DNA from 3 places in the Streptomyces sp. NPDC087845 genome. Region 2 is predicted to be linked to each of the others. Evidence: riboswitches for the same ligand, from Rfam matches in the RefSeq annotation. Region 2 holds a riboswitch; each other region holds the start of a gene.
The links. Region 2 has a riboswitch for thiamine pyrophosphate ahead of thiO (glycine oxidase ThiO). Riboswitches for the same ligand answer to the same signal wherever they lie in the genome.
Positions count from the first base shown of each region.

Region 1 (7,369 bases), on a different contig from region 2:
CCGGGTCGGACCGCCACTCCTGCAGCAACTCGGCGTCATCGACTTCGACAGGAACGAACGCGATGTTCCGCCCCCTCCAGCACGGCTGCCGGTCTGCCTCGGTCGTCTCCGCCGCGATATCGCCCATGCGCGGATCCTACGAACACACGATCGCCCTGATCACCTGCTTTTCCCCCGCCCCCGTTCACCGGCTCTCCGGCACCGCCCCTCCCCATCCCTGCCGTGCGCCCGCGGGAGGGCAGCGGCCGGGTGGCGAAGACCTGCCGCACGCCTTCACCACCCGGCCCCATCGAACGGGATCAGTCCGCGATCGGCAGATAGACCCGGTTGCCGGCCGCCGCGAACTCCTTGGACTTCTCCGCCATGCCCGCCTCGATCTCCTCCGGCGAACCGCCGTGCTCACGGCGGATGTCCTGGGAAATCTTCATCGAGCAGTTGACCTCACACGAACAGCAACCCGCAGTCGTAGCTTTCGAAGCGCGCCCGCGGGAACCTCCGTGCCGGCGGGGTGCCGTAGCGCGGGGCAATCGTCAGGTCTCGCCCCATGCGACATGGCCTCAACTCCCTTAGACGCAAAGGTTCGATGCGCAGGAGGGACCTGGAAGGATCAAGTGAACACCAGTGTCGAGCAAAAGATCCGCGATGGGAAATGGTTGATCCTCGGGACCCCGGTCGAGATGTCAGGAGAATCGTCCGGCTTAGAGATCTTGGCTGAATTGGATGCCACCCCGGAGGAGGCGATGAGCACCTTCCTGGCGGTGGTGAAAAAGGGGGAGCTGCAAAAGGAGCCGCCCGGCGGCGTCCAGGCGGAGCCGGCCGACCACGGGCTCGGCCGCTCGCGCGGCGGTCTGACCACCAGGCTGCACCTGGCCGTCGAACAGGGGCAAAAGCCCATGTCCCTCGTGATCACGGCCGGGCAGCGGGGTGACTCCCCGCAGTTCGAGGCGGTGCTCAGCCGCATCCGGGTGCCTCGCCCGGGGGCGGGCCGACCCCGCCACGCAGTCGGAGCCCGCAAAAAGGGTCACTCCTCACCTGTGTTGTACGGGTGATCTTTCCCGATGGTGTGGTCGTCGTTCGTATTCCTCGTCGCCGTGAGTCCGTACCACCTGGCAGCGCCAGGGAAGAGGTCTCCTGCGGCGCAATGCCCACGAGACCGGGAAGCCCGTTCACGCTTCCTGGCGGTCCACCGAGCCCAGCCACTGCGTCAGAGCCTTGCGCACCTCGTCCGGGTCGGGGTCCTCGGCCGCCCACGCGGCATAGCCGTCGGGCCGGACCAGGAGGGTCGGGCGCAGGCTGGTCGCCGGGGAGGCTGTCACCACTCGCCCCGTCCACGGCGTGGCAACCGCAGCAACATCGCGGCCTACCAGCACGAACTTGCCCTCCCGCAGTGCCTCATAGAGCCGGGCCGGTTTTCCTGCCAGGCGGAGGTCCGGTACCCGGCGTCCGACGAGCGGATGAGAGCCGCGGGGTGCCCGGTAGGTGATCCCGATGCCGGAAATGCCGCGTGCTGCGCGCGCCTCCACCACGACCAACTGGTGCACGGCGGTCGTCAGTGCGGCCCGCAACGCGCGGATCAGAGGTGACCCGGTGGTGACGGCCGTGAGGAGTACGTGACTGACGCGCAGGACCATGCGCCCCACCGGGTGACGTTCCGCGTGGTAGCTGTCCAGCAGTGCGTCACCAGCCCAGCCGTGCAGGACGGCTGCCAGTTTCCAGCCGAGGTTGGCGGCGTCCTGGATCCCGGTGTTCATGCCCATACCGCCGGCGGGCGAGTGGATGTGTGCGGCATCGCCCGCGAGGAACACTCGTCCCTGCCGGTAGTGGGGTACCTGCCGCTCGTCGCTGCGGAAGCGGGAAAGCCACCGCGGGTCGTGCATCCCGAGGTCGTTGCCGATCGTACGCTTGGTGATGTCCCGGACGTCCTCCAAGGTGATCGGCGCATCGTCAGGCACCTGTTCGTGCCGGTCCCAGGCGACGATCCGGTACCAGCCGTCCCCGAACGGCGCGAAGAACGTGAAACCTTCTTCATTCGAGCTGAACTTGAAGACGTCGTCAGGGGCGCGGTTGAGCAGTACATCAGTCAACATCACGGAGCGGATGGCCGACTTGCCGGGGAACGGCATACCCAGGCTCTGCCGGACGGTGCTGTGCGCCCCGTCCGTACCGACGACGTAACGGGCCCAAAGCGTGGCCGTGGTGCCGTCCGGATGGCACACGTCCACGTCAACGCCGTCCGGGTCCTGCCGTAGCCCGGTGACCCGAGCCCCACGGAGGATGGTGGCTCCCGCTTCCTCGGTCCGGCGCAGCAGGGCCCGCTCGACCTGCCACTGAGGAATGGTGAGGATGAAAGGGAAGCGCGTTCGCAGCCTGGAGAAGTCGATACTGAGACAGCCGAACGGATGCAGCGCCCGGGTTGGTGTGCCGATACGGAGGAGTCCGTCGGCCAGGCCTCGGGCGTCGAGCTGCTCCAGGGTTCGCGCATGGAGGCTGAAGGCGCGGCTCAGATTGGATTCGTGGTCGCGTCGCTCCAACAGTGTGACATTGGCCCCGGACTTGGCGAGGTCACCCGCGAGCAGGAGGCCGGTCGGACCGGCCCCGACCACCAGAACGTCGGCGGCCGGTGCCCCGTGTGAGTTCGAAGAGACACTCGGTGACATGTCCGTCGTGTTCACATTTCCGAGTGTCAGCCCTGCTCGGGGGCGCCGCAAGGCGAGATCCGGATCGTCGGTGCAGCCGCGGGCGGGCCGCCAGTGAGTGCTGCCATCGCCTCCGCCACCTAGGGTGTGTGCCGAAGGTGGATCACGAGACCTGGTACTACGGATGGTTCACGTGGCTCGGTCGTGCGGTCGGGCGCCTGCCGCGAGAAGCATGGCAATCGTTTCGGGATAGGGCCCGGTCGTCGCCCAGTCAAGCGGGGAACGGCCCATGCCGTGATCTTCGCGGAGATCGGGATCGGCGCCGTGGGCGAGGAGTGTAATCCTCCGGGTCGAACCTCGGCGGACGGCCGCCGCAGGAGCCGAGTTTCTTTCGGTTGCGGGCCTGGTCGGCCTTGTCCGGGATGGCGCAGCATATGCCGCGTTTGCGCAGGTAGGCGCGGTTCTTGCGAGAGGCATATGCCCTGTCGGCGCGCACCCGCCGCGGCCTGGTGCGCGGTCGGCCCGGCCTCAACCGGGGGACCCTGACGCGGCCTGGGACGGCCTCGAACTGCGGTGAGTCCCCGCGCTGCCCGGCGGTGACCACGATGGACATGGGCTTCTGCCCCTGCTCGACGGCCAGGTGCAGCTTGGCGGTCAGACCGCCGCACGAGCGCCCGAGGCCGTGATCGTCGGGCTCGGTGGCGAGGCCGCCGGGCGGCTCCCTTCGCGCTTCGGCGGGTTCTGTAACGCGGACCACTGCACTGATCGATGACTGATCGGCCGTGATCAGTTGATCTACCCGAATGGGTGACCTGCGAAGTACGGGCCTAGTGGCCGACACCGCCTCCGCCGAACTGCCTGACACCGTCGGCTGACGTTGGGAGACCTCCCCATCGGGTTGGCCAGAAGCAGGTTCGGCACCGCACCTGCCCACGCCGTGCTTACCCGTCTGCGGGCACCCGCGTGGGAACTTCCCGCCCTGCTGTCCCTCGACACGCGAGCCGGAGGACAGCGGGAAGGAGGCTGATCACTCCGCAATCGGCAGGTACAACCGGTTGCCCTGAGCGGCGAACTCGGCGGACTTCGCCAGCATCCCGGCCGTGACATCATCCTCGCTGTTCACAGGCGCCTCACCGCCGAACTGCTCTGTGATGCTTCTACTAATCTTCATCGAACAGAATTTCGGGCCGCACATCGAGCAGAAGTGCGCCGTCTTCGCCGGTTCGGCGGGCAGCGTCTCGTCGTGGAACTCCCGTGCCGTGACCGGGTCGAGAGCCAGATTGAACTGGTCCTCCCAGCGGAATTCGAAACGGGCGTCGGAGAGCGCGTCGTCCCAGTCCTGCGCCCCCGGGTGCCCCTTGGCGAGGTCCGCCGCATGCGCCGCGATCTTGTACGTGATGACGCCGGTCTTCACATCGTCGCGGTTGGGCAGGCCGAGGTGCTCCTTGGGCGTGACGTAGCAGAGCATCGCCGTGCCCCACCAGGCGATCATCGCCGCGCCGATGCCCGAGGTGATGTGGTCGTACGCCGGCGCGACATCGGTGGTCAGCGGGCCGAGCGTGTAGAACGGCGCCTCCTCGCAGATCTCCTGCTGGAGGTCGATGTTCTCCTTGATCTTGTGCATCGGGACATGGCCCGGCCCCTCGATCATGGTCTGGACGCCGAACCGCTTGGCGATCGTGTTCAGTTCGCCGAGCGTGCGCAGTTCGGCGAACTGCGCCTCGTCGTTGGCGTCGGCGATCGAGCCGGGGCGCAGACCGTCGCCCAGCGAGTACGTCACGTCGTAGCCGGCGAGGATCTCGCAGAGCTCCTCGAAGTGCTCGTACAGGAACGACTCCTTGTGGTGCGCCAGGCACCACGCGGCCATGATCGAGCCGCCGCGGGAGACGATGCCGGTCTTGCGTCGAGCGGTCAGCGGGACGTACGGCAGGCGCACGCCGGCGTGGACCGTCATGTAGTCGACGCCCTGCTCGGCCTGCTCGATGACGGTGTCCTTGTAGATCTCCCAGGTCAGCTCCTCGGCCCGGCCGTCGACCTTTTCGAGGGCCTGGTAGAGGGGAACGGTGCCGATCGGCACGGGGGAGTTGCGCAGAACCCACTCACGGGTGGTGTGAATGTTGCGTCCGGTGGAAAGGTCCATGACCGTGTCGGCGCCCCACCGCGTCGCCCACGTCATCTTCTCCACCTCCTCCTCGATGGAGGACGTCACCGCGGAGTTGCCGATGTTGGCATTGACCTTCACCAGGAACCGCTTCCCGATGATCATCGGTTCGATCTCGGGGTGGTTGACGTTGGCCGGCAGCACGGCCCGGCCGGCGGCGATCTCCTCGCGCACCACCTCGGGCTCGACGCTCTCCCGGATCGCCACGTACTCCATCTCCGGGGTGATCTCGCCCCGGCGGGCGTACGCGAGCTGGGTCACCGGCTGCCCGTCCCGGCTGCGGCGGGGCAGCCGCGGCCGGCCGGGGAAGACGGCGTCGAGGTTGCGCAGCCCGCCACGCGGCGAGGTGTGCTTGAGCCCGTCGTCCTCGGGGCGGGCGGGGCGGCCCGGGTACTCCTCGGTGTCGCCGCGCGCGATGATCCAGTTCTCCCGCAGCGGTGCGAGTCCGCGACGGACATCGGTCTCCGTGGTGGGATCGGTGTACGGCCCCGACGTGTCGTACAGCGTCACGTCCTTGCCGTTGGTGAGGTGCACCTGACGGACCGGCACCCGGAGGTCCGGGCGTGAACCCTGGACGTATCCCTTGTGCCAGCCGATGGACTTCCCGGCCTCGTCGCTCTGGTTCGAGGCAGGCGTGCGTGCGTCCGATGTGGTCATGAGACCTACTCCCTACGCCGGCATTACCCGGTAACAGGTTCGGCGGTCGGCGCAGCCTGTCCCGTACAGGCGTACGGATATCAGCGCCCTCTCAGCCCGGTGCTCCGAGCTCCCGCGTGTGCAAAGGTTCCTCCACGCTAGCGCCCCGTCCGGCGCGATGAACAGAGGGCCCTTCCCTTCTTGCGATGATCGGCCGGTGACGTCCCCCCATATCGACCCCGACCCACAGGGCCATCAGCACGGCCACTCGCACAGTCATGGTCCTGCCGCGCCCGTCTCCAAGCATCTGCGCAAGGTGATCGCGGCCGTACTCATCCCGTTCGCCGCCGCGGTCGTCGTCGGCCTGGCGGTGCTCTGGCCGGGCGGTGCGCCACCGCACGAGCGGACCGGTGTCGGTTTCGACCGGCAGACCCAGCAGGGAAAGGTGGTGAACGTCGACAAGGTGGACTGCAAGGAAGTGAACGCCGCCCAGATGCCCACCAGCGGCGAGACCATCCCGCCGTCGGGGAGCGGGCCGGGGCTGTGCGAGAAGGCCACCGTCGAGGTGACGACCGGTCACGACAAGGGCCGGACCTTCGTCGAGATCGTCCAGCCCGACGCACCGCGTCAGTTGCGCGAGGGGCAGGGCGTGGTCGTGGCCTACGCGCCCGACGCGCCCCATGACCTGCAGTACTCGGTGACGGATGTGAACCGGAAGTTCCCGATGACACTGCTGGCCGGGATCTTCGCCCTGGTCGTGGTCGCGGTGGGCAGGATGCGTGGAGTGATGGCACTGATCGCGCTCGCCGTGTCGTTCGCCGTGCTGACCCTGTTCATCCTCCCGGCCATCCTCCAGGGTTCGAATCCCCTGCTCGTCGCGGTGATCGGGGCCAGTGCGATCATGCTGATCGCGCTCTACATGTGCCACGGTCTGACCGCGCGCACCTCGGTCGCGGTGATCGGCACACTGATCTCGCTCCTGCTGATCGGACTGCTCGGATCGCTCTTCATCGGCTGGGCGAGCCTGACCGGCAACACCGACGACAGCACCGGCCTCATCCACGGCCTGTACCCGCACATCGACATGAGCGGCCTGCTGCTGGCCGGTGTCATCATCGGTTCGCTCGGGGTACTCGACGACGTGACGGTCACCCAGACATCGGCGGTCTGGGAGCTGCACCAGGCGAACCCGACGATGGGCGCGCGGGGGCTCTACCGGGCGGCGATCAGGATCGGGCGCGACCACATCGCCTCGGTCGTCAACACGCTGGTGCTCGCCTACGCGGGCGCCGCGCTGCCGCTGCTGCTGCTGTTCTCGATCGCCCAGAGCAGCGTGGGGACAGTGGCCAACAGCGAACTGGTGGCGGAGGAGATCGTGCGGACGCTGGTCGGCTCGATCGGACTGGTCGCCTCGGTGCCGGTGACGACAGTGCTCGCCGCGCTGGTCGTCTCCGCGGACCGCACAGGGCTCGGCGCGGAAGCCGGAGCTCCAGCACCCGTACGGACCGGGAGAGGCCGCCGTCGCAGGACGAAGCCTTGAACGCCCCCGTACGGAGAGCGATTCACCCGTTCGGCAGGTGTCGCGTTCGACCGGCGGGCCGGTCTGCGACGCCGTGTTCTTCAGCCGGCGTTCTGCTCCTCGGCCAGGATCCGGCCCAGGGCCTCCTCCAGGTTGCCCTCGAAGTCACCCAGCGTGCATTCCTGCCCGAGCGGCACGAGTTTGTCCGTCCGGTCGAGAAAGGCCACGAGCGGCGCCGTACCGGCCCTGAAGAGGGCGCGGTCCTCGCCCACCTGAAGCCGGATGTGTACATCGGAAAGCCCCTCGGGCTCCGTGGGTCCAATGTGTACATCGCCGTCGCCACTTGGACTGTTGAGGCCGTCGAGCAGCAGCTCACGGCCGAATGCCCAGGTGACGGGGGCGTCGCCGGGCAGATGG
Region 1 is NZ_JBIUVC010000002.1:496,857-504,225, reverse strand. It holds gene ACIOMQ_RS07915 (GNAT family N-acetyltransferase) at 1-127, opposite strand, end outside; partial or broken gene ACIOMQ_RS07910 (phosphomethylpyrimidine synthase ThiC) at 300-479, opposite strand; partial or broken gene ACIOMQ_RS07905 (IS5/IS1182 family transposase) at 819-995, shown strand; gene ACIOMQ_RS07900 (FAD-dependent oxidoreductase) at 1,167-2,672, opposite strand; partial or broken gene ACIOMQ_RS07895 (ankyrin repeat domain-containing protein) at 2,826-2,972, opposite strand; gene ACIOMQ_RS07890 (transposase) at 2,908-3,393, opposite strand; gene thiC (phosphomethylpyrimidine synthase ThiC) at 3,664-5,454, opposite strand; TPP riboswitch at 5,447-5,580, opposite strand; gene ACIOMQ_RS07880 (YibE/F family protein) at 5,651-6,973, shown strand; gene ACIOMQ_RS07875 (SsgA family sporulation/cell division regulator) at 7,054-7,369, opposite strand, start outside.
Region 1: another riboswitch for thiamine pyrophosphate. It lies ahead of thiC (phosphomethylpyrimidine synthase ThiC); the one in region 2 lies ahead of thiO (glycine oxidase ThiO).

Region 2 (7,369 bases):
CGGTGGTGCCGGTCCCGATGTACGGGTCGGAGTACGCGGCGTACTGCTGCTCGCCGGTGCCGTAGTCGTACTGCCCCTGCCCGGCGAAGGAGTCCCTGTCCGGCGCCGAGTACGAGGGGTCGGCATAGGGGTCGTACGCGGCGTACTGCGGCTGCTGTTCCGCCTGCCCGTCCGGGCCCTGCCGCGGCCGCTGGTGACCGCTGTAGACGCCGTACTGCCCGGTGTCGTCCGGCAGCGGCTCCGGCTCGTAGACCGCGGCCCCCGGCGCCGCAACTCCCGGTGCCGCGCCCGCCGGTGCCGCGGACGATGCCGCCGCGGTGTCGGCCTGCTCCGGGATTCGCGCGTCGTACTCCGTCTCCAGGTCCGACACTTCGAGCGTGGGCTTGCGGCTCTCCCGGCCGCTTCCGCCCCGGCGGCGACGGCTCGCGCCGGGCCTGCCCCCTATCGCCCAGCCGGTGGAGAAGCCGCGCCGGAAGGACAGCGTGACGTACGTCTGACCGGTCGCGAACGCGATCGTGCCGACGACGATGACGAACACGGACGGAATCAGCACGCCGACGACCACACAGCCGAAGCCCGCGAAGGCGAGCAGCCGCCAGCGAAGGCGCGCCTTGTACTGCAGGAGTACCTCGCCGAGCAGCCACAGCGCGACGATTCCGAACGCGATGTAGAGGACCGTCCAGCCCATGCCCGCCCCCTCACTACGGCCCCCGCCCCGGATCGCGGCGGGTACGGCCGGTCACGACTGCTTGTGCAGTCCGAGATTCTCGTAGATTTCGAGCGTCGCGGTCGAGTTGTTGAGCGTGATGAAGTGCAGTCCGGGCACACCCTCGGAGCGCAGCTTCGCGCAGAACTGCGTTGCGAAGTCGATACCAATGGAGCGTACAGCGGCGGGGTCGTCCTTGGCGGCGAGGATGCGTTCTTTCAGAGAGGAAGGGAAAGACGCGTTGCTGAGCTGCGCAAACCGGTCCAACTGCTTGACGCTGGTCAGCGGCATGACCTCGGGGATGATCGGGGTTTCGCAACCCGCAGCGACCACACGGTCACGCATCCGCAAATAGTCCTCCGGATTGAAGAACATCTGCGTGATCGCATAGTCGGCACCGGCCCGGCACTTGTCCACGAAATGCCGGGTGTCGGTGTCCCAGTCGGCCGAACGCGGGTGCATCTCGGGAAATGCGGCGACGCCGACGCAGAAATCGCCGGATTCCTTGATGAGCCGGACCAGATCGGCCGCGTACCGCACGCCCTGCGGATGCTTGACCCACTCGCCCATCGGGTCGCCGGGCGGGTCTCCGCGCACGGCGAGGATGTTCCGGATTCCGGCGTCGGCGTACTGCCCGATCATGTTGCGCAGCTCGGCGACGGAGTGGTTGACCGCCGTGAGGTGCGCGACCGGGGTGAGCGTGGAATCTGCGGCGATCTGCTGGGTGGCCTTGACCGTCCCGGCCCGGGTGGAGCCACCGGCCCCGTAGGTCACGGAGACGAAGCTCGGCCCCACCGCCTCGACGCGGCGCAGCGCGTTCCAGAGATTCCGCTCGCCCTTCTCGGTCTTGGGTGCCCAGAACTCGAACGAATACGAAGTCTTGCCGGACGCGAGGAGCTCACGCACCGTGTGCGCGTGATCCGTCCTGGTAGATGGTGTGCCAAGGGCCATACGGGCAGGTTAACCAGAGCGCGGGGACCGCAGGACCAGACCAGCGCTAATTGCCCGAATTGACTGGTTGTTTGTCCATCCCTCGGACATCTGGCCGGATCACGCTCCGGCGCGCGCCCGGATTCGCCCGGCCAGCCCGGCAGTGGCGGCCGCCGGATCGGCGGCCTCGGTGATCGCCCGTACGACGACCACCCGGCGTGCTCCGGCGTCCAGCACCTCGTCGAGATTGCCCGCGTCGATCCCGCCGATGGCGAACCACGGGCGCCGGGTGCCGAGCGAGGCGGCGTACCGCACGAGGTCCAGACCCGGCGCATGGCGGCCGGGCTTGGTCGGGGTGGGCCAGCACGGACCGGTGCAGAAGTAGTCCACACCGGGTTCGGCGGCGGCCGCGTCGACCTCGGACTCGGCGTGCGTGGAGCGGCCGATCACCACGCCCTCGCCGATGATGGCGCGGGCGGCCGGGACCGGCAGGTCGCCCTGGCCCAGGTGCAGCACGTCGGAGCCGATGGCGTGGGCGACATCGGCCCGGTCGTTCACCGCGAGAAGCTTGCCGTGACGCCTGCAGGCGTCGGCGAAGACCGCCAGGTGTTCGAGCTCCTCCGCCGCCTCCATGCCCTTGTCGCGCAGCTGGACGATGTCCACCCCGCTGGAGAGGACCGCGTCGAGGAACGCGGGAAGGTCGCCTTGGCGCTTGCGGGCGTCCGTGCACAGATAGAGCCGGGCGTCGGACAGCGGCACGCTGGGCGTGGACATGATGCGGTTCCCCCTGGAGAGCATGGCGGAGCTGGAGAGCGGGTGGAGCGGTCGCCGGATCCGGCGCGGGGTGCGGGCCGCGCGGTGCTGCGCGGCCCGCACCTCACGTACGGTCGGCGGTCAGACGGCGAGCGCCTGGGCGCGGCGCTTCACCTCCGTGCCGCGATTCTCGCTCAGTGCCTGGGCAGGGGTGCCCGGCAGGGTCGGGTCGGGGGTGAAGAGCCATTCCAGCATCTCTTCGTCGGTGTAGCCGTCGTCCCTCAGGAGCGTCAGGGTGCCGGAGAGGCCCTTGACCACCTTGTCGCCGTCGATGAAGGCGGCAGGCACCTGGAGCGCCCGGTTCTCACCACGTCGTACGGCGATGAGCTGGCCCTCCTTGACCAGCTGGCGCACGCGCGTCACCTCGACACCGAGCATTTCGGCGATGTCGGGGAGGTGGAGCCAGGCGGGGACGAGAGCATCGATCTTTGCGTCAATCTCGGTCACAGGGACAAGCGTGCCATCCCGGACCGACAGTCGGTAGCCGGGCCGACCGTACGGGGCGCCGGGGTACGCCGTCAGAGGGTCGCCGACTTGAGGGGGACGGCGGGGTCGGCGGCGCGCGCCGGATCGAGGCGGGCGCCCGCCTCGATGAGCCTGCGCCCCTGCGCCAGGTCGCGCGGCCGGCCGACGGCGAGGACCGCGACCAGGACGCCGTCGCGCAGCCAGCACACCGACCAGGTGGGGCCGGTGGGCTCGCCGCGCCACAGCAGGGTGTCGGCGCCGCCGTGGTGGCCCGCGTACTGCACGAACCGGTCGAACTGCTCGGACCAGAAGTACGGCACGGGGTCGTACGTCCGCGGCGCCGGGTCACCGCCGGCCGCGGCGGCGATGATGTTGGCGGCGGCGGTCCGGGGGCCCTGGAGGGCGTTGTCCCAGTGGTGGACGAGAAGGCGTTCGCCGTACCGGGTGGACGGGAACGAGGCGCAGTCGCCGACCGCGTACACATCGGGCTGCGAGGTGCGCAGCGCGCCGTCGGCGGTCACCGATCCGTCGGCGCCGAGCGCGATGCCGGAGCCGGCCAGCCAGCCGGTGGCGGGCCGTGCGCCGATTCCGACGACGACCGCTCCGGCCGGGATCTCGCGGCCGTCCGTGAGGACCACCCGGCCCGGTTCGATGCGGGCGACCCGGGCTCCGGTGAGGAGTTCGGCGCCGATCTCGGCGTACCAGGCGGTCATCGGGGCGGCGACCTCGGCCGGCATCGCGCCCGCGAGGGGCTGCTCGGCGGCCTCGACGACGGTGACCGCGCAGCCCGCGGCGCGGGCCGCGGTGGCGAACTCGGCGCCGATCCAGCCCGCTCCGACGACCACGACGCCGTGCTGCTCGTCGAGGACGGGGCGCAGTCGTGCCGCGTCGTCGAGGGTGCGCAGCAGATGGACGCCGGGAAGGCCCTCGGAGCCGGGCAGGACGACCGGTTCGGCACCGGTCGCGATCACCAGGAAGTCGTAGGGCACGGGACCCGAGGGGGTGTCCAGCTCATGCGCGCCGGGCCGCACACCGGTGACTTCGCGGCCCAGTCGCAGATCGATGTCCAGCGCCTCGAAGTCGATGTCGAACGCGGAGTCCTCGGCCTTGCCGAGCAGTACCGCCTTGGACAGCGGGGGCCGGTCGTAGGGCTGGTGCGGTTCGGCGCCGATCAGGACGACGGGGCCGGTGAAGCCCTGTTCCCGCAGGGCCACCGCCGTCTGTACGCCGGCCATGCCCGCGCCGACGACGACGACGCGACGCCCGGCCGACGGGTCGGGCCGCTCCGCCCCGTCCGGCTGCTCCGACTGCTGCTGCTCGCTCACCCGTACACCATAAGCACCTGACGATTCATCAGGGTAGGGGACCTCTTCCACGGTGCTCGTTCCGCTTCCCTCCTACGGCTCCCACTCCCCTCTCTCCTCCGGCCGGACCCGGCCGTCCGCGAGAGCGGCGACGGTGGAGACGCAGTGGCCGGAGGATGTCGTTCCGCCCTGCTCCGGCTGCACGGAGGGGCGCCTCCCCTGCCTTTGAGGCCATGAGGGAGGAATCCGAGCGAGCGAACGGGCCACGGGCCCTGCTCCCTTACCGGGCCCGGGGAACGAGGTTTAGGGTGGCCGACGTAAAAGACTCGCGGGAGCCCGGACGCACCGGGCTGAGAGGGAGGCTGGGGCGGCCTCCGACCGTACGAACCTGATCCGGGTCATGCCGGCGAAGGGAGGGGCTGGACGCCCATGCGTTCTTCTCGGAACAAAAACGGATCCGACGTCCTGGTCGTCGGGGGCGGGATCATCGGTCTGGTGACCGCCTGGCGGGCCGCGCAGCGCGGACTGCGCACCGCGGTCGCCGATCCCGAACCGGGCGGCGGAGCCGCTCAAGTGGCGGCCGGCATGCTGGCCGCCGTCACCGAACTCCACTACGGCGAACAGATGCTGCTGGGCCTCAATGTCGCCTCGGCCGCGCGCTATCCGGCCTTCGCGGCCGAACTGGAGGCGGCGAGCGGTCAGGAGACCGGCTTCCGCGCCTGCGGCACCCTGGCCGTCGCGCTGGACTCCGACGACCGTGCCCATCTGCGGGAACTGCACGCCCTGCAGCAGCGTTCGGGCCTGGAGTCGGAGTGGCTCGGCGGCCGCGACTGCCGCCGTCTGGAGCCCATGCTCGCGCCCGGTGTCCGCGGCGGTCTGCGGGTCGACGGCGACCACCAGATCGATCCACGCCGGCTGGCCGCCGCACTGCTGACCGCCTGCGAGCGGGCCGGGGTGGTCTTCCACCGCGGCTGGGTGGAGCGCCTGGCGGTCGTACGCGACCGGGCCGCCGGAGCCGTGCTCGCCGGTGGTACGGAGCTGGGCGCCGACCAGGTCGTACTCGCCGCGGGCAGCCTCAGCGGCCGGCTCCCGGGGCTGCCGGACGAGGCCGTGCCGCCGGTCCGGCCGGTGAAGGGGCAGGTGCTGCGGCTGACCGTGCCCGCACCGTACGCGCCCTTCCTCACCCGGACGGTCCGGGCCGTGGTCCGGGGCAGTCATGTCTATCTCGTCCCGCGGGAGAACGGCGAACTGGTCGTCGGCGCCACCAGCGAGGAGATGGGCTGGGACACCACCGTCACCGCGGGCGGCGTCTACGAGCTGCTGCGGGACGCGCACGAGCTGGTGCCCGGCATCACCGAGCTGCCGCTCACCGAGACCCGGGCCGGCCTGCGTCCCGCCTCCCCCGACAACGCCCCGCTGCTCGGCCCCACCACCCTGCCCGGCCTCCACCTGGCCACCGGCCACCATCGCAACGGGGTGCTGCTCACCCCCGTCACCGGAGACGCCATGGCCGCGCTGCTGGCCGACGGCGAACTGCCCGAGGTGGCCCGCCCCTTCACTCCGCACCGTTTCCCGCCCGCCGCCCCCGTACGTCAGGAGCAGCCCGCATGACCGAGCCCGCACCACTCTCCGAGCCCGGCTCCCCCTCTCCTTCTCCCTCCCCTCCCCCTTCCCCCTCCCCTCCCCCTTCCCCCTCCCCTTCCCCCGCCGAATCCGCGCCCCTCTCCGTGTCCGTGAACGGCGAGGTGCGCCTCCTCCCCGCGGGCACCACCCTCGACGTCCTCGTCGCCACCCTGACCGCCGCGCACTCCGGCGTCGCCGCCGCCGTCAACGAGACCGTCGTCCCGCGCGGCCGGTGGTCCACCGCCGCGCTCGGTGACGGTGACCGCGTCGAGGTCCTGACCGCGGTCCAGGGAGGCTGACGATGCCCGACGACCTCTTCACCCTCGGCGACACCTCCTTCGGCTCCCGGCTGATCATGGGGACCGGCGGGGCGCCCAGCCTCGACGTGCTGGAACGCTCGCTGACCGCCTCCGGCACCGAACTGACCACCGTGGCGATGCGCCGCCTGGATCCGGCCGTGCAGGGCTCGGTGCTCTCCGTCCTCCGGCGGCTCTCCATCCGCGTCCTGCCGAACACGGCGGGCTGCTTCACCGCGGGCGAGGCGGTGCTGACCGCCCGGCTGGCCCGCGAGGCGCTCGGCACCGACTGGATCAAGCTGGAGGTGGTGGCCGACGAGCGGACCCTGCTGCCCGACCCGATCGAGCTGCTCGACGCCGCGGAAACCCTGGTGGACGACGGGTTCACCGTGCTGCCGTACACCAATGACGACCCGGTCCTGGCCCGCAGGCTCCAGGACGCGGGGTGCGCGGCGATCATGCCGCTCGGCTCCCCCATCGGCTCCGGCCTCGGCATCCGCAATCCGCACAACTTCCAGCTGATCGTCGAGCAGGCCCGGGTGCCGGTGATTCTCGACGCGGGCGCCGGGACGGCCTCGGACGCGGCGCTCGCGATGGAGCTGGGGTGCGCGGCGGTGATGCTGGCGTCCGCGGTGACCCGGGCCCAGGAGCCCGAGCTGATGGCCGCGGCGATGCGGCACGCGGTGGCGGGCGGGCGACTGGCGTACCGCGCGGGCCGGATCCCGCGCCGGCACTTCGCCGAGGCCTCGTCGCCGGTGGAGGGGCGGGCGGCGCTGGACCCGGAGCACCCGGCCTTCTGACCCGCCGGGCCGCCGGTGGACGCATGTCCCTGTCACGGCTCGGCTGCAGTACGGCCCCGGGACCGCTCCGGCCCGTCGGACGTGTCCGTGGCGGCTCGTAGACTCGCATGCGTGGATACGACCCTCCAGGACCCTCTCGTCGGGCAGCTGCTCGACGGCCGCTACCGCGTCGATGCCCGCATCGCCGTGGGCGGCATGGCCACGGTCTACCGGGCCGTGGACACCCGGCTCGACCGGGTGCTCGCCCTCAAGGTGATGCACCCGGCGCTCGCCACCGACGCCTCGTTCGTCGAGCGCTTCATCCGCGAGGCCAAGTCCGTGGCCCGGCTCGCGCACCCCAATGTGGTCGCGGTGTTCGACCAGGGCGCCCAGGGGCAGTACGTCTATCTCGCGATGGAGTACGTCGCGGGCTGCACCCTGCGCGACGTACTG
Region 2 is NZ_JBIUVC010000007.1:315,210-322,578, forward strand. It holds gene ACIOMQ_RS20400 (hypothetical protein) at 1-688, opposite strand, end outside; gene metF (methylenetetrahydrofolate reductase [NAD(P)H]) at 740-1,657, opposite strand; gene thiE (thiamine phosphate synthase) at 1,757-2,410, opposite strand; gene ACIOMQ_RS20415 (Rv2175c family DNA-binding protein) at 2,531-2,896, opposite strand; gene ACIOMQ_RS20420 (NAD(P)/FAD-dependent oxidoreductase) at 2,968-4,239, opposite strand; TPP riboswitch at 4,537-4,650, shown strand; gene thiO (glycine oxidase ThiO) at 4,648-5,829, shown strand; gene thiS (sulfur carrier protein ThiS) at 5,826-6,140, shown strand; gene ACIOMQ_RS20435 (thiazole synthase) at 6,143-6,937, shown strand; gene pknB (Stk1 family PASTA domain-containing Ser/Thr kinase) at 7,049-7,369, shown strand, end outside.

Region 3 (7,369 bases), on a different contig from region 2:
AGAAGGAGCACATCGCCGTCGGTGAGGCGCGCAAGCTCCACATCCCGGTCGTCGCGATCCTCGACACCAACTGCGACCCCGACGAGGTCGACTACAAGATTCCGGGCAACGACGACGCGATCCGCTCCGTCACCCTGCTCACCCGCGTGATCGCCGACGCCGTCGCCGAGGGCCTCATCGCCCGTTCCGGTGCCGCCACCGGTGACTCGAAGCCGGGCGAGAAGGCCGCCGGCGAGCCGCTCGCCGAGTGGGAGCGCGACCTGCTCGAGGGCGACAAGAAGGCCGACGCCGAGGTGCAGACCTCCGCCGAGACCGAGAAGGTCGCGGACGCCGCCGAGACGCCGGCCGAGGCCGCTGCCGAGGCCTCTGCCGCCGAGGCCCCCGCCGCCGACGCCCCGGCCGCGGACGCCGAGCAGGCCTGACACCTCTGTCACGGCTGAATGACGGCGGGGGCAGGTGCCACAAGCACCGCCCCCGCCGTTCACCCGTAGATCTTTCAGACTTCGAGAGAGAAACACAGACTCATGGCGAACTACACCGCCGCTGACGTCAAGAAGCTCCGCGAGCTGACCGGCGCCGGCATGATGGACTGCAAGAAGGCGCTCGACGAGGCCGACGGCAACGTCGACAAGGCCGTCGAGGCGCTCCGTATCAAGGGCCAGAAGGGCGTCGCCAAGCGCGAGGGCCGTTCTGCCGAGAACGGCGCCGTCGTCTCCCTCATCTCCGAGGACAAGACCTCCGGCGTTCTGCTCGAGCTGAAGTGCGAGACGGACTTCGTCGCCAAGGGCGAGAAGTTCCAGGCCGTCGCCAACACGCTCGCCGCCCACGTCGCCGCGACCTCCCCGGCCGACCTGGCCGCGCTGCTCGCCTCCGAGATCGAGGCCGGCAAGACCGTCCAGGCGTACGTCGACGAGGCCAACGCCAACCTCGGCGAGAAGATCGTCCTGGACCGCTTCGCGCAGTTCACCGGCGGATACGTGGCTGCGTACATGCACCGCACGATGCCCGACCTCCCGCCGCAGGTCGGCGTCCTGGTCGACCTCGACAAGGGCACCGCCTCGGACGAGGCGGCCGCGACGGCCGCCAAGGACGTCGCGCAGCACATCGCCGCCTTCGCCCCGAAGTACCTCAACCGCGACGAGGTCCCGGCCGAGACGGTCGAGAACGAGCGTCGTGTCGCCGAGGCCACCTCTCGCGAGGAGGGCAAGCCCGAGGCCGCCCTTCCGAAGATCGTCGAGGGTCGCGTCAACGGCTTCTTCAAGGAAGTCGTCGTCCTGGAGCAGGCGTTCGCCAAGGACAACAAGAAGTCCGTCCAGAAGGTCCTGGACGAGGCCGGTGTCACCCTGAAGCGCTTCTCGCGCATCAAGGTCGGCATCTGAGTCCGTCCGCGAACAACGGTGGGCCCCGATAGGGTCCAGTGCAGTCGTCGGCCGCACACATGCCGTACGACCGCAGATCTGACGAGGAGGCCATTGCCGCTGAGGGACACCAGACCCACAGGCAATGGCCTTCTTCGTATGTGCACGAGGAGAATCTCCATGAACAAGGGCGCGGACGCCGCAAAAGGTGACCACAAGCGCGACGACGGCAAGGTGCCCGGACGCTTCATGCTGAAGCTGTCCGGAGAGGCGTTCGCCGGCGGCGGGGGTCTCGGTGTCGACCCCGACGTCGTACACGCCATCGCCCGGGAAATCGCGGCAGTCGTCCGCGACGGCGCGCAAATCGCGATCGTCATCGGCGGCGGCAACTTCTTCCGCGGTGCCGAGCTCCAGCAGCGCGGCATGGACCGGGCCCGGTCCGACTACATGGGCATGCTCGGCACGGTCATGAACTGCCTGGCGCTCCAGGACTTCCTGGAGAAGGAGGGCATCGACTCCCGCGTCCAGACCGCCATCACCATGGGGCAGGTCGCGGAGCCGTACATCCCGCTGCGCGCCGTGCGCCACCTGGAGAAGGGCCGCGTCGTCATCTTCGGCGCCGGCATGGGGATGCCGTACTTCTCCACCGACACCACCGCCGCCCAGCGCGCCCTGGAGATCGACGCCCAGGGTCTGCTCATGGGCAAGAACGGGGTGGACGGGGTCTACGACTCCGACCCGAAGACCAACCCCGGCGCGGTGAAGTTCGACGCCCTTGAGTACAGCGAGGTGCTCGCCCGCGATCTCAAGGTCGCCGACGCCACCGCCATCACGCTCTGCCGTGACAACCAGCTGCCGATCCTTGTCTTCGAGCTGACCGCCACGGGCAATATCGCCCGCGCGGTCAAGGGTGAGAAGATCGGCACGCTCGTGAGTGACCAGGGCACCCGGGCCTGAGAACCGGGGGGCCTTCCCGGGAAGCCGCGGGAGGGCCCGGGGCCTGCGGGGAACACCCCGGGACAGGTCCCGAAGGATGGACAACGGCCTGCCGGTCGGACACCGTGCAGGTGAGGACGCGACCCAGGACCCGTCGGGCCCGAGCACGCAGGGCCCACTCAAGACACGCAGGAGCACGTGGTGATCGAAGAAACCCTCCTTGAGGCCGAGGAGAAGATGGAGAAGGCCGTCGTCGTAGCGAAGGAGGACTTCGCCGCGATCCGTACCGGCCGTGCCCACCCGGCGATGTTCAACAAGATCGTCGCCGACTACTACGGCGCGCTGACCCCGATCAACCAGCTCGCCTCGTTCTCGGTGCCCGAGCCGCGCATGGCCGTCGTGACGCCGTTCGACAAGACCGCGCTGCGCAACATCGAGCAGGCCATCCGCGACTCGGACCTCGGCGTCAACCCGAGCAACGACGGCAATATCATCCGGGTGACCTTCCCGGACCTCACCGAAGAGCGTCGTCGCGACTACATCAAGGTCGCGAAGACGAAGGCGGAGGACTCGAAGATCTCCATCCGGGCCGTGCGCCGCAAGGCCAAGGAGACGCTCGACAAGCTGGTCAAGGACAAGGAGACCGGCGAGGACGAGGTGCGTCGTGCCGAGAAGGAGCTCGACGACACCACCGCGAAGTACGTCGCCCAGGTCGACGAGCTGCTCAAGCACAAGGAAGCCGAGCTGCTCGAAGTCTGATGAACGACTCTTCCTGGGGCGCCCCGCAGGGAGCCGGCCACTGGGGTCCGCCCGAGATGCGGGCCGCTCCGGCGGGTCCTGCATACGATGTGCACGGCGCCCAGCAGACTCGGCCCATGCCCATCGTGCCGGACGCTCCCGACGCAGGTAGAGACGCTGACGACCGTGATGACAGGGACCAGGGGGCCGCACGCCTGAGTGGCGGCCCCCTGTTCCGCGACGAGAAGCCGCAGGAGCCCATGTCCACCGCACCACCGCCCCCGCAGAAGAAACGTGCGGGCCGTGATCTGCGAGCCGCCATAGGGGTCGGTGTGGGGCTCGGCGCCGTCATCGTCGCCTCGCTGTTCATCGTGAAGGCCGTCTTCGTCGGTGTGGTCGCCGTCGCTGTCGTCGTGGGCCTGTGGGAGCTCACCTCCCGGTTGGAGGAGCGCAAGGGCATCAAGGCGCCGCTCGTCCCGCTGGCTGTCGGCGGTGCGGCCATGGTCGTGGCCGGATACTGGCGGGGCGCCGAGGGAGCCTGGGTGGCGATGGCGCTGACGGCACTCGCGGTGCTCGTCTGGCGGATGACCCAGCCTCCGGAGGGCTACCTCAAGGACGTCACGGCCGGCGTGTTCGCCGCGTTCTACGTACCGTTCCTGGCCACCTTCGTCGCCATGCTCCTGACCGCGGACGACGGACCGCAGCGGGTGCTCACCTTCCTGCTGCTGACGGTGGTCAGCGACACGGGTGCGTACGCCGTGGGCTGGCGCTTCGGGAAGCACAAGCTCGCGCCGCGCATCAGCCCCGGGAAGACCCGCGAGGGCCTGTTCGGGGCCATCGCCTTCGCGATGGTCGCCGGTGCGCTGTGCATGCAGTTCCTGATCGACGGCGGTTCCTGGTGGCAGGGGCTGCTGCTGGGGCTCGCGGTCGCGGCCAGCGCCACCCTCGGCGACCTGGGCGAGTCGATGATCAAGCGGGATCTCGGCATCAAGGACATGGGCACGCTCCTGCCGGGGCACGGCGGCATCATGGACCGGCTGGACTCGCTGCTGCCGACCGCTCCGGTGGTGTGGCTGCTGCTGGTGCTGTTCGTGGGATCCGGCTGATCCTGAGGGCGGTTCACCGCCCTGACCTGGGCATGTGCGAGTGAGGGTCCGTTGTCCACAGGGCGGCGGGCCCTCACTGCTTTGTCTGCGACACTGGATGAACCATGCCTAAGCCCGGAGAACTCACTTTCGTCGCGCCCCGCGGAGCCAAGAAGCCGCCGCGGCACCTCGCCGACCTCACGCCCGCCGAGCGCAAGGAAGCCGTCGTCGCGATCGGCGAGAAGCCGTTCCGCGCCCAGCAGCTCTCGCAGCACTACTTCGCTCGGTATGCGCACGATCCGGCCGAGTGGACCAACATCCCGGCCGCTTCGCGGGACAGGCTCGCCGAGGCGATGTTCCCCGGCCTGATGTCGGTGGTCCGCCACATCAGCTGCGACGACGACACCACCCGCAAGACGCTGTGGAAGCTGCATGACGGGACGCTCGTCGAATCCGTCCTGATGCGCTACCCGGAGCGGGTGACGATGTGCATCTCGTCGCAGGCGGGTTGCGGGATGAACTGCCCGTTCTGCGCCACGGGGCAGGCCGGTCTCGACCGCAATCTGTCGACCGCCGAGATCGTCCACCAGATCGTGGACGGCATGCGGGCGCTGCGCGACGGGGAGGTCCCGGGAGGCCCGGCACGCCTCTCCAACATCGTCTTCATGGGCATGGGCGAGCCGCTCGCCAACTACAAGCGGGTGGTCGGCGCGATCCGTCGGCTGACCGATCCGGAGCCGGACGGGCTGGGGCTTTCGCAGCGCGGGATCACCGTCTCCACCGTCGGCCTGGTGCCCGCGATGCTCCGCTTCGCCGACGAGGGGTTCAAGTGCCGCCTCGCCGTCTCGCTGCACGCACCGGACGACGAGCTGCGCGACACACTCGTCCCCGTGAACACGCGGTGGAAGGTGCGCGAGGTGCTGGACGCCGCGTGGGAGTACGCGGAGAAGTCCGGCCGCCGGATCTCCATCGAGTACGCGCTGATCCGGGACATCAACGACCAGGCATGGCGTGGTGACCTGCTCGGCCGACTCCTCAAGGGCAAGCGGGTGCATGTCAACCTGATCCCGCTGAACCCGACCCCCGGGTCCAAGTGGACGGCCTCGCGGCCCGAGGACGAGAAGGCTTTCGTCGAGGCGATCGCGGCACACGGGGTGCCGGTGACCGTGCGGGACACCCGAGGCCAGGAGATCGACGGAGCCTGCGGTCAGTTGGCGGCAGCCGAGCGCTGAGGCCGGAACGGCCCGTGTAACCTGGGCCTGAAATCAACTTCATACAAATCAACTTCATATTCCGACAGGGGAGCGCCACAGCGCTGAGAGTGCGGCACCGAGAACAGGTCGGCCGCAGACCCTCTGAACCTCGCCCGGGTCATTCCGGGTAGGAAGTTCGGTCATCAACTCATGCTGTTGCGCCCTGCCCGCTTTTCGCGGGCGGGGCCGCGTCTCTTCCTGGCCAAAACCCAGGAGGAATCCACATTGAGCACCACGCGCAGAACCACGCACCTCGCGGCGACGGCCGTCGCCGCCGCGCTCGGCGTCACGGCACTGGCCGGATGCGGGAGTTCCGATACGTCGGACTCCGGTTCCGGCGGCACGAAGAGCTCCGGCTCGAAGACCGTGACGCTCGTCAGCCATGACTCCTTCAACGTCTCCAAGGATGTGCTGAAGGAGTTCACCGAGCAGACCGGCTACACCGTCAAGGTGCTGAAGAGCGGCGACGCGGGTGTCGCGCTCAACCAGGAGATCCTGACCAAGGGATCACCGCGCGGCGATGTGTTCTTCGGTGTCGACAACACCCTGCTTTCCCGCGCCCTCGACAGCGGTCTCTTCACGCCGTACGAGGCGAAGGGCATCGACCAGGTGGCGGCCGGCACCCGACTCGACGCCGAGCACCGGGTCACCCCGATCGACACCGGTGACATCTGCGTCAACTACGACAAGGAGTACTTCGCCGAGAAGAAGCTCGCGCCGCCGCGGACCTTCGACGACCTGGCGAAGCCCGCGTACAAGAACCTCCTCGTCACCGAGAACGCCGAGACCTCCTCGCCCGGCCTCGGTTTCCTTCTCGGTACCGTCGCCACCTACGGCGAGAAGGGCTACCAGGACTACTGGAAGAAGCTGAAGGACAACGGCGTCAAGGTCGTCGACGGCTGGGAGCAGGCGTACAACGAGGAGTTCTCCGGTTCCGCGGGCGGCAAGAAGGCCAAGGCCGACCGGCCGCTCGTCGTGTCGTACGCCTCCAGCCCACCCGTCGAGGTGCTCTACGCGAAGCCGCAGCCGGCCGAGGCACCGACCGGGGTCGCCACCGGGACCTGCTTCCGCCAGATCGAGTTCGCGGGCCTGCTGAAGGGTGCGAAGAACGAGGCGGGGGGCAAGGCCCTGCTGGACTTCCTGATCAGCAAGAGGTTCCAGGAGGACATGCCGCTCAGCATGTTCGTGAACCCGGTCGACGAGAGCGCGAAACTGCCGGAACTCTTCACGAAGTTCGGCGCGACGGTCGACACGCCGGCGACCGTCGCCCCCGACAAGATCTCCAAGAACCGTGAGCAGTGGGTCCAGTCGTGGTCCTCGCTCGTAGTGAAGTAACGCGGACCCCCGTACGCGGAACGGACGCGGGCGGGAAGGGCGCGCCCGAGGAGGGGCCGCGGGGGGAGAAGCCGCGCGCCCGCTCTGGGCACGCGGACTTCGCGCGCGCGAAGGCGCGGCGCGGGAGTGCGGTGCGGCTCGGCCTGATGGCCGTGCCCGTCGCGTTCTTCGCGCTGTTCTTCGCCTACCCCGTCACCGCGATCGTCGGCCGCGGGCTGAAGGCGGACGGTGTCTGGCAGTTCGGCCGGGTTGCCGAAGTGCTGACCCGGCCGGACATCCGCGACGTCCTCTGGTTCACGACCTGGCAGGCGCTCGCCTCGACCGCGCTGACTCTGCTGATCGCGCTGCCCGGCGCCTATGTCTTCGCCCGCTTCGACTTCCCCGGCAAGCAGCTGCTGCGGGCGGTCGTCACCGTGCCGTTCGTCCTGCCGACCGTCGTCGTCGGGACGGCCTTCCTGGCGCTGCTGGGACGCGGCGGGTTCCTCGACGAACTCTGGGGCGTACGCCTCGACACCACCGTCTGGGCGATTCTGCTCGCCCATGTCTTCTTCAACTACGCGGTGGTCGTACGGACCGTGGGCGGGCTGTGGTCACAACTCGACCCGCGGCAGGAGGAGGCCGCGCGGGTGCTGGGTGCCGGGCGGTTCGCCGCCTGGCGGCGGGT
Region 3 is NZ_JBIUVC010000028.1:19,565-26,933, forward strand. It holds gene rpsB (30S ribosomal protein S2) at 1-422, shown strand, start outside; gene tsf (translation elongation factor Ts) at 525-1,379, shown strand; gene pyrH (UMP kinase) at 1,539-2,315, shown strand; gene frr (ribosome recycling factor) at 2,496-3,053, shown strand; gene ACIOMQ_RS38460 (phosphatidate cytidylyltransferase) at 3,053-4,138, shown strand; gene rlmN (23S rRNA (adenine(2503)-C(2))-methyltransferase RlmN) at 4,243-5,349, shown strand; TPP riboswitch at 5,406-5,522, shown strand; gene ACIOMQ_RS38470 (thiamine ABC transporter substrate binding subunit) at 5,527-6,705, shown strand; gene ACIOMQ_RS38475 (ABC transporter permease) at 6,852-7,369, shown strand, end outside.
Region 3: another riboswitch for thiamine pyrophosphate. It lies ahead of ACIOMQ_RS38470 (thiamine ABC transporter substrate binding subunit); the one in region 2 lies ahead of thiO (glycine oxidase ThiO).